Regions from separate parts of the Daejeonella sp. AP26 genome, predicted to be linked through region 2. Evidence: riboswitches for the same ligand, from Rfam matches in the RefSeq annotation. Region 2 holds a riboswitch; each other region holds the start of a gene.

Region 1 (3,281 bases), 2.4 Mb from region 2:
CCTGGTTAAATGAAGAGTCAAAATAGAAGTCTTCCCGGTTTCCGGTGAACTTATAAGTTAAATTAACATCAACCTTCGCTCCCATGCTAATTCCCATACTGGCACCGAAGGTGTTTTTAGGACGCCTGAACAAGTTAAATGCAGTGGCGGATGGCGAGGTCATCTCACCGTCTACATAGGCATAGAACGCATTTAAACTCACCGCCTGGAAAGGATTAGTACTCAGTTCTATTTCAAAGCCCTTGTCTTTCTGCTCATTCTGATTGATATAGCCGAATTGATTCGGACTCAGCTGACCGAAATCAATTACATCTTCGATCTCCCGATTGAAATATGAAACATTAACATTCAACTTCTGCGGAAGCAGATCAAAGTCAAAGCCAGCTTCATAGGTGCGCGAGGTCTCGGGTTTTAGATCCAGGTTGCCATACTCTGAAAACAACTGGTATAGCGAAGGAACGCGGTAGGCAGAAGAAACGTTTACAAAGAACTTGTACCGGTCATTAAATACATACGAAGGGTTGACGGTGTAAGTGAAATTTTCGCCATATTGGCTATGATCATTCACCCGTCCGCCCAACTCTGCATGGAAACCGCTGTTGGTTTTAAAGAACAGCGAGGTGAATAAGCTCTTGATATCGTTATCAGCCACAAGTGCAGCGGAATATGGATTGCTTTGTTCTGTAGCTGATCGTTTAAAACTGGCCCCGCTGGTGAGATCGAGGAAGCTCAGCAGCTGATAATTCACACCTGCTTCAATTTGAGAGATCTCTCCTTTGTTATTCGTTATTGACTCCTGGTTGTCGAACAGGTTTTTCACATTATTTTGACTCAGGTTAAAGTTGAAGTCGCCGTTATTGAAGTTTAGCTTTCCGCCTAAACCAGCAAGAATAGAGTTTTTGCGATAATTGTAGTCGATAGCATCGGCGAAAGCGCCATTATCCAGGCCGGCCTGGTTACCGTTCGCCTGTACATTCGCTCTTAGTAGAAAACTTTCTGAGACCTGCTGCCCGAGATTTAAGCTTACGGACCGTTGTGTAAAGTTGTCTTTATCGAAGTTCGTTTCTCCCTGCGCTGGAGAAGCAGTAGAATAGTTCTTCGAATCTAAATTCGAGCCATTGATAGCGATAGATGTTTTACCGATCTGGCCATTCAGCCCTAACACCTGCTTGTAAGTCTCGTAGCTTCCGCCTGTAGCCAGTAAGCTTGCGGTGAGTTTGCCAGAGCCTTTTTTGGTGATGATATTTATAACACCTGCAACGGCATCAGAGCCATATAAGGTGGAATTCCCGCCTTTCAAAATCTCTATGCGTTCGATCTGCTCAACCGGCAGGGCTGCGATATTATACTCGCCGCTAATATTCGAAGCGTCATTAACGGGAATCCCGTCAATCAGGATCAGCGTGTTTCCAGGCGCGGCGCCTCGCAGATAAACAGCTTTGATGTCGCCGGGCGTATTGCCATTGCCGCCGATAGTTAATCCTGCGACGTTGTTTAAGATCTCAGGGAGACTGCGGCCCTGGCTTTTTGAAAGGGTTTCGGCGGAAATCACCCGGACAACTTTACCAATTTCAGACTGTTTCTTGGAGGATCGGGTTGCGGTTACAACCACTTCATTCAGGTCTCGCACAGGCTCCTGCTGAGCCAGGGCATTGCCGCTCAGCAATACCAGTTGTGCAAGCCCCAGGCCTGCAGCAACATAATTCTTTTTTGTTTTCATTTTGTTGTGAGTGATAAATACTCACAGCAAACAGTACATCAGAATACTTTAAATGACCGTATACGGTAACCGTAAACGCTCATTCAAGCTTCAATCCCCGAAAGCTATGAATTAATAAATCTTTGGCAGGTCTTCTGACTTACTCCCCTTGGTTCGTCTTCCCATTCTACAGAACAGTGACTTAGATTGAACGCCGGTACTTGGAGCTTACAGCTGCGGGACAGTAACGGATTTACACCGTTTTCCCTTTTCATCCCGATTGCGACACCGGGAACCAAAAGCGCTGCAAATGTAAAACAACCTGAAGTATTTACAAACCCATTCTGCCAATAAATCATCCTGACATATTCTTTATATTTAGCAGATGAAACAAGGCATGTTAATCTTTTTATTGATTCTAATGATTTTCCAGAGTTCTTATAGCCAGTCAAAAGATTATATCGATACTCAATATTTAGAGAAATTACTGAAGGACAACCAGGTGCTTTTCGGCAATATCTTAAAGAATCCCACTAAAAATGAAATACAGATACTCTTTACCCGAATAGAACGGGATGAAGATAACATGCCGCATTTCAAGTCATTTGGCTATCGTCTGGATCCGTCCTGGTACTTCTATCCGGCCAGTACAGTAAAGTTGCCCGCTGCCATTTTTGCTTTGGAGAAAATCAACAGCTTAGATATCAAAGGGCTGACTAAGGAGTCGACCATGCTGACCGACAGCAGTTTTGCCGGACAAACCAAAGTGCGGAGAGACAGTTCATCTCAGACAGGATTACCCAACATCGATCACTACATTAAAAAAATTCTTTTAACCAGTGATAATGATGCTTACAACCGGATCTATGAATTTGTGGGCAGGGCTGAGATCAATAAAAAGCTTCAGAAAAATGGTTTAACAAAGAGCAGGATCTTAAACCGGCTGGCGATTGGCGATTCCGGAGAATCAGCGAAGCATACTAACCCCATCTCTTTTTACAATGGCGATAAATTGGTATACAGCCAGAAAGCTCAATACGACCCGAAGGATTACCCCCTTGAACTGCAGAACCTGACTCGGGGAAAGGGTTATATGGACGCAAATGATCATCTGGTTAATGAACCCTACTCCTTTGCTGATAAAAACGTTTATACCGTTGAGGACCAGCAACTGGTGCTGAAAAAGCTCTTCTTTCCGGAAGCTTTCCCTAAAAAAGAACGTTTTAATCTTAGAGCGGATGATTATAAGCTGATCTACAAATACATGTCGATGCTGCCTTCCGAAAGTGACTTTCCTAAATATGATTCAACAGAATTCTGGCCTTCTTATAGCAAGATGCTGTACTACGGACGCGAAAAGGACGCCGTGATAGACCCTGACGTCCGGATCTTTAATAAATACGGGGATTCGTACGGCTATATTATCGACAATGCCTACTTCGTGGACTTTAAAAATAAGGTAGAATTTATGCTGACCGCGGTGGTTCAGTCAAATGAGGATGAAATTTATAACGACAGCAAGTACGAATACGAGACTGTATGCTATCCTTTTATGAAAAACCTTGGACGAGTTCTGTATTCT
Region 2 (3,281 bases):
CGGTCTTGCTGTCCACATAGTCGTGCAACGTTCGCATTGTTTCCGAAAACGATTTGATGGTGTTCTTATGCAGGTTAGAGACTGCAATACGGGAAGCCAGCAAAGCATAATCCGGATGCGTGGTGGTTAAGGAAGCTGCGGTTTCAGCAGCTAGGTTGTCCAGTTCGGAGGTGGTGACCCGGTCGTACAAACCTTCGATCACTTTCCTGGCTACCTCGACCGGATCAACCAGGGCTGACAGACCGTAGCACAGCTTTTCTATCCGGGCTGTTATTTTATCAAACTTTACGGATTCTTGTTTTCCGTCTCTTTTTATTACGAACATTTTTTAGGTATTAGGTATTAGGTATTAGGGGTTAGGTATTAGGTGTTAGGTCTGGGCAATAGCCTCTTCCCTTCAATCTAAACCTCCAACCTCTCTCAAAACTCCTCATCCAGCGAAAAGCCCTGCATTTCTCCGGCCGACAGAACCCCACTTTTCTGGTAATCACCCACTCGCTTCTCGAAGAAGTTGGTTTTTCCCTGCAGGGAGATCATTTCCATAAAATCAAAAGGATTCGTAGCCTGGTAGATCTTTTCGCAGCCCAGCTCGTCCAGCCAGCGGTCGGCAACAAACTCAATATACTGACTCATCAAGCCGCTGTTCATTCCGATCAGGTTGACCGGGAGCGCTTCGGTGATGAACTCCTTTTCGATCTCAACGGCCTCCTGTATGATAGCAATTACGTCCTCCTGTGGAAGCTTGTTCTTCAGCATGCCATAAAGCAGGCAGGCGAACTCACAGTGAAGTCCTTCATCCCGCGAGATAAGCTCATTGCTGAAGGTTAGTCCGGGCATCAGGCCTCGTTTTTTAAGCCAGAAGATGGAACAGAAGCTGCCGCTAAAGAAGATGCCCTCGACAGCCGCAAAAGCGACAAGCCGTTCGGCAAAAGAACCTTTGTCGATCCATCGCAATGCCCATTCTGCCTTCTTACGCACACAGGGGATGGTGTCAATAGCATGGAATAGCCGGTCTTTTTCTTTGGGATCTTTAACATACGAATCGATCAGCAGCGCATAGGTTTCCGAATGGATATTTTCCATCATGATCTGAAAGCCGTAAAAACAGCGGGCTTCAGGCACCTGTACCTCACGCATAAAATTGACCGCGAGGTTCTCATTGACAATCCCGTCGCTGGCGGCAAAAAAGGCCAGAACATGCGAAATAAAATGCCTTTCGCCGCCATTCAAGGCCTGCCAGTCTTTCTGATCTGCCGAAAGGTCGATCTCTTCAGCCGTCCAGAAACTGGCTTCATGTTTTTTGTACATCTCCCAGATAGCGGGATAGTTGATGGGAAGGATCACGAAACGATCCTTATTCTCTTTTAACAATACTTCTTCCTGTTGCATAAATGATGGTATAAAAAAGCTTTACAGGAATTGACAAAAGTCAGATGGGCATTAACAACAGGACGTTGTAACGCGTACGGGCTTTCGCCAAAACCTTATTCGTGAAAGTTTTGACAAAATCATTATGGCAGGTGTCTGGCTGATAACCGCATCAAATGATACGATTATTTACAGTTGCACGTCAGCTCGTGGTTTACACACGATTCCCTTTTAATCATATCCGAATACAATGTATACCCGGATATGAACTTGAATGATCTATAAGAAAGAACTTATTAATGCAAAGGTATTCTTTCGTCTGCAGCCGCAAAGGGGAACTTATGAACAGGAGTGGAGTTGTTAACAAATAGGTATCAGGTATTAGGTATCAGGTATTAGGTTTCAGCAATCAGCTTTCAGCAGGATCGTACTACTTCAATATAGCAATTCATGTAGAAATTTTCAAGAAACTTCCCGACAGTGGAACCACAGCCTCACATTAGCACATTTCCGTATTACCACATTACCATATTCCCCTACTAGCACATTAACAAATTCTCACATTGCCATATTACCATAATCGTAAATTTGCTTTTGTAAACCGATCCATGATTCCACCAGTAACAGCCCACCGCAAGATCATTCATATTGATATGGATGCTTTCTACGCGTCGGTGGAACAGCGTGATAATCCGGAATACCGCGGCAAACCTCTCGTTGTGGGTGGTTCACCACAAGGTCGCGGAGGAGTGGTGGCGGCGGCCAGCTACGAAGCCCGTAAGTACGGCATCCGCTCGGCCATGTCCGCTAAGCAGGCTTTGCAGCTTTGTCCCCATACCCTGTTTGTACGCCCGCGGTTTGATGCCTACAAAGAAGTTTCTTCAAGGATCCGCGAAATCTTCAGCCGCTATACCGATCTCATCGAGCCATTATCGCTGGATGAAGCCTACCTGGATGTTACCGAAGATAAGCTTAATATTGGCTCCGCACTCGAGATTGCTCAGCAGATCAAAGCGGCCATCAAAGACGAGTTGCAGTTAACTGCTTCCGCCGGGGTTTCCATCAATAAGTTTGTGGCCAAAATAGCCTCGGATATTAATAAACCGGATGGCTTAAAATTCATAGGCCCTTCAGCTATTAAAGCCTTCATGGAAAATCTGCCGGTTGAAAAGTTTCATGGGGTAGGCAAAGTAACTGCCGGGAAGATGAAGAGTATGGGTTTACATACCGGTGCTGATCTTAAGAAACTTCCTGAAGAGCAACTGATACAAAGGTTTGGGAAAGCGGGCCGCTTCTACTACCGGATTGTCAGAGGCATTGATGAGCGTCCCGTACAGCCACACCGTGAAACCAAATCTTTAGCTGCTGAGGACACCTTCGGCCGCGACCTGACAGACATTGAAGAAATGGAAGCTGAGCTCGACCGGATCGCCGAGCTCGTTTGTAAGCGTTTAGAAAAACGCAATCTGAAAGGTCGCACCATCACCTTAAAGATCAAATACAGTGACTTCAGGCAAATCACTCGAAACAAATCCTTCGTCACTCACGTTGCAGATTTCGAAACCATCAGCACAACTGCCAAACAACTATTGACAAGCACCTTTCCGGAAGAAAAGAAGATCCGGTTATTGGGTATTTCACTCTCCAATTTCGGCGAGCCGGAGATTCGTCAGAAAGTGGAGAAGGTGACGGGACAGCTCAGCCTATTTTGACCGGCTAGCTAAGTTTCGTAGTTGAAATAAACGATCGCTTGCCTGCAAGCCGGCATTCTGATGCTGAAGGCATCAAAGGTCTATAGGAACGAGTCTAAATTAGGATGTTCGACTCCGAAGGGGTCGAAGGCTTGTTTCGCCCAGGGTCTACAAACGTTTTATCTCTTCGGGATAATCAAGCCTGGGGTAATGCTGCTGAAA
Region 3 (3,281 bases), 1.7 Mb from region 2:
TTCACTTTTTCCAATGCCTGGTAAATAGGCACCGTGCCGACAGGTACCGGCGTATTTCGGATGATCCATTCCCGGGTTTCGTGAATGTTCTTTCCGGTAGACAGGTCCATAATCGTATCGGCGCCCCAGCGGCAGGCCCAAACCGCTTTCTCTACTTCTTCTTCGATACCGGAGGTAACTGCCGAGTTGCCGATATTGGCATTGATCTTTACCAGGAAGTTACGCCCGATGATCATCGGCTCGCTTTCCGGATGGTTGATGTTCGATGGAATAACAGCCCGGCCAGCTGCCACTTCCTGGCGTACAAATTCGGGTGTAATATATCCTTTGGGTGTATTGGCACCAAAACTTTGGCCGGGGTGCTGATGTGACATCACCTCATACTGGTCGTTCAATTGCTCTTTCAATAAATCGATGCGCTGGTTTTCCCGGATAGCTATGTATTCCATTTCGGGCGTGATAATGCCCTTCCTGGCGTAGTGCATCTGTGATACATTCATTCCCGGCTTTGCCCTATAAGGTTTGCTGATGTGCGCAAATCGTAATGCGTCCAGATTTTGATCATGGGCGCGCTGGTTTCCGTAGTCTGATGAAATATGTTCCAGCTGTTCTACATCGCCACGGTCTATGATCCATTGCTCACGCAGCCGCGGCAAACCTTGTTTCACATCGATCTCTGTATCCGGATCGGTATAGGGGCCGCTGGTATCATAAATAGTGACGGGCGCATTAGGCTCTGTTTCGCCAAATCGCCCATGCAATTTAGTTTCAGCCAGGCTCACTTCACGCATCGCTATTTCGATGTTATGCAGCTGACCTTTGACATAAATTTTGCGTGACCCCGGGAAGGGTGTACGGCTGATCACTTGTTCTCCAGGAATGTTTTCAGTTTTCATAATTTGGGTGTGTAATTATCCGCCTTGGGTGGCTTTGATGATAGTGAGATTATCGCCGGGATTTAAAAGGTGGCCTGACCAGTCGCCTTTAGCAATAATTTCCTGATTGACAGCAACAGCGATGCCTTTGGCAGGCTGTTGAATAACAGTGTCAAGCATTTGCTGCAGGGAGCAAGGGATAACAATGGGATAACTTTGCTGGTTTACGGTAATTTCCATCCTGTTTAAAATTTAATAAACTAAAGGAATGGACCCGTTGGAGGAATGGTAAACAACTTGTAAGTTGTTCTACTTTTCCCTTCGGCAGTACTAACTGCATCAGGTTCAAAGGGTATTTCTCAGCGCAAGGCACCCCTAAAGTTTTTGTAAAGGTATAAAGTATTACTAGTTTATTTAATTTTTATTCTGGTCTTGCAATCTCCTGATGGAATTGCCCTGCTATGCAGCCATAATTTGTTGGTCTGAACGGGCATATACCAATTCCGCCTGCCCGTCTTTTTTAACCACCCAAAGTTTGGTGAGGACAAGCCTCTCCTGGCAGGACAGGAATGAAGAGGCACTTAACCTGACGGATATAGACTCCCGAAAGGTATGAGAGCGGGTAATATCGCAATCCTGAATAAACTTATTTGTGAGGTAAGGCTTCAGCAATTACATCGTTATTACTTACATTTGCGCCGAAACAAGTTCTTTACTTTCTTCATCAACCAGTATAGGTTTTACTTAATTGTAGATTAATAGGGAATCGTGTGCAAATCACGAGCTGTCGCGCAACTGTAAGTAACACAAAAAGTTTTTGCCAATTATGTCCACTGCCGGTTTCCGGAATGGGAAGGACGGTAAAAATGTTACAAGCCAGGAGACCTGCCACTTACTGAATTGACAATGCTTTCGCGATTAGAAGCTATGGTCAGGTCTGGTTTGCTTAATAAATCCTGAATGGATTTGATTTGGGTCATATACTCTAAAGACAGGCAGTATTCACACTTTCCATTTTCTTATCATAACGCATTGCGAAGTTTAGCTGAAGAGCTTTTAACCGATTTATTCATTTAATCATTAAAAGAAAATGCTAACGCAAAACCTCGGCTACCCGCGAACTGGTAGCCAACGTGAGTTAAAAAAAGTCTGCGAGAACTATTGGGCAGGCAAAACGGGGCTTAAAAGTGTGCTTACCGTAGGGAAAACTATCCGTCATGAAAATTGGCAGATACAAAAGGATGCAGGTATTGATCTGATCCCATCAAACGATTTCTCCTATTATGACCATGTTTTGGATCATTCACTAATGTTCGGAGCAATTCCCAAACGTTATCATAAAGTGATACAAAAGAACGGGAATGAAGAACTTGATCTGTACTTTGCTATGGCCCGCGGCTATCAAAAAGACGGACTGGATATCAGTGCTATGGAATTGACCAAATGGTTTAATACCAATTACCATTATATCGTCCCGGAGTTTTATAAAGATCAGCAGTTTAAGTTATTTTCAACTAAGATTATTGATGAGTTTTACGATGCCAAACAACTTGGCATTATGACAAAACCTGTGCTGATCGGCCCGGTGTCTTACCTGTTATTAGGTAAAGAAAAAGAAGCGGGTTTTGAAAAGATTGACCTGATCAAAAATCTTCTGCCGGTTTACATTGAAATATTGAATAAGCTGAACGGTCTTGGCGCAGAGTGGGTGCAATTCGATGAACCGTTTTTATCGCTTGATCTGAGTGAGAAAGAACAGACGGTTTTTAGAGCGACTTATAAGCGACTACGTAAGGAATTTCCATTCTTAAAAATCGTATTGGCTACCTATTTTGAAGGCCTGGGAAACAATATCTCTGTAGCTACCGCTCTGCCGGTGGATGTATTACATATCGACGTGGTTCGGGCACCACAACAACTGGAAGAGGTGATGGCACATTTGCCAGATAAAACAATACTGTCATTAGGCATTGTAGATGGCCGTAATATCTGGAAAAATTATTTTGACGGGTCGCTTGCTATTATTGAAAAAGCGAAAGAGAAACTTGGTTCTGAGCGGGTATGGATAGCGCCGTCGTGCTCTTTGATCCACTCACCCTGTGATCTGAACAACGAAACAAACGAAGCTGTGCTAACTTCTGAAATCAAGCAATGGCTGGCTTTTGCCCGACAAAAAGTGACAGAGCTGGTACTGTTAAGAAACTTATCCGCTGGTAACACGGGCGCGGGTATTGAACGTCAGCTGGTGGAAAACAGGCGGGCCAATGAGGCGAGGAGAAGCTCTGTGCTGATTAAGAACCAGTCGGTTAAAGAGCGTGTGAGCAGCATTACTGAAAAAGATGACAAACGTACCAGTATTTTTCAGGTAAGAAAACTGCAACAGCAACAGCTATTAAAGTTACCGCT

Evidence for each region. Region 2 has a riboswitch for cobalamin ahead of AC1MCB_RS16605 (ribonucleoside-diphosphate reductase small subunit). Riboswitches for the same ligand answer to the same signal wherever they lie in the genome.
Region 1: another riboswitch for cobalamin. It lies ahead of AC1MCB_RS06650 (TonB-dependent receptor plug domain-containing protein); the one in region 2 lies ahead of AC1MCB_RS16605 (ribonucleoside-diphosphate reductase small subunit).
Region 3: another riboswitch for cobalamin. It lies ahead of metE (5-methyltetrahydropteroyltriglutamate--homocysteine S-methyltransferase); the one in region 2 lies ahead of AC1MCB_RS16605 (ribonucleoside-diphosphate reductase small subunit).

The regions. Positions count from the first base shown of each region.
Region 1 covers NZ_CM155286.1:1,537,063-1,540,343, forward strand. The annotation lists gene AC1MCB_RS06650 (TonB-dependent receptor plug domain-containing protein) at 1-1,720, opposite strand, end outside; cobalamin riboswitch at 1,828-2,014, opposite strand; gene AC1MCB_RS06655 (serine hydrolase) at 2,121-3,281, shown strand, end outside.
Region 2 covers NZ_CM155286.1:3,901,104-3,904,384, forward strand. The annotation lists gene AC1MCB_RS16600 (ribonucleoside-diphosphate reductase subunit alpha) at 1-325, opposite strand, end outside; gene AC1MCB_RS16605 (ribonucleoside-diphosphate reductase small subunit) at 421-1,389, opposite strand; cobalamin riboswitch at 1,499-1,655, opposite strand; gene dinB (DNA polymerase IV) at 1,977-3,080, shown strand.
Region 3 covers NZ_CM155286.1:2,152,032-2,155,312, forward strand. The annotation lists gene thiC (phosphomethylpyrimidine synthase ThiC) at 1-896, opposite strand, end outside; gene thiS (sulfur carrier protein ThiS) at 912-1,115, opposite strand; TPP riboswitch at 1,175-1,262, opposite strand; cobalamin riboswitch at 1,594-1,782, shown strand; gene metE (5-methyltetrahydropteroyltriglutamate--homocysteine S-methyltransferase) at 1,966-3,281, shown strand, end outside.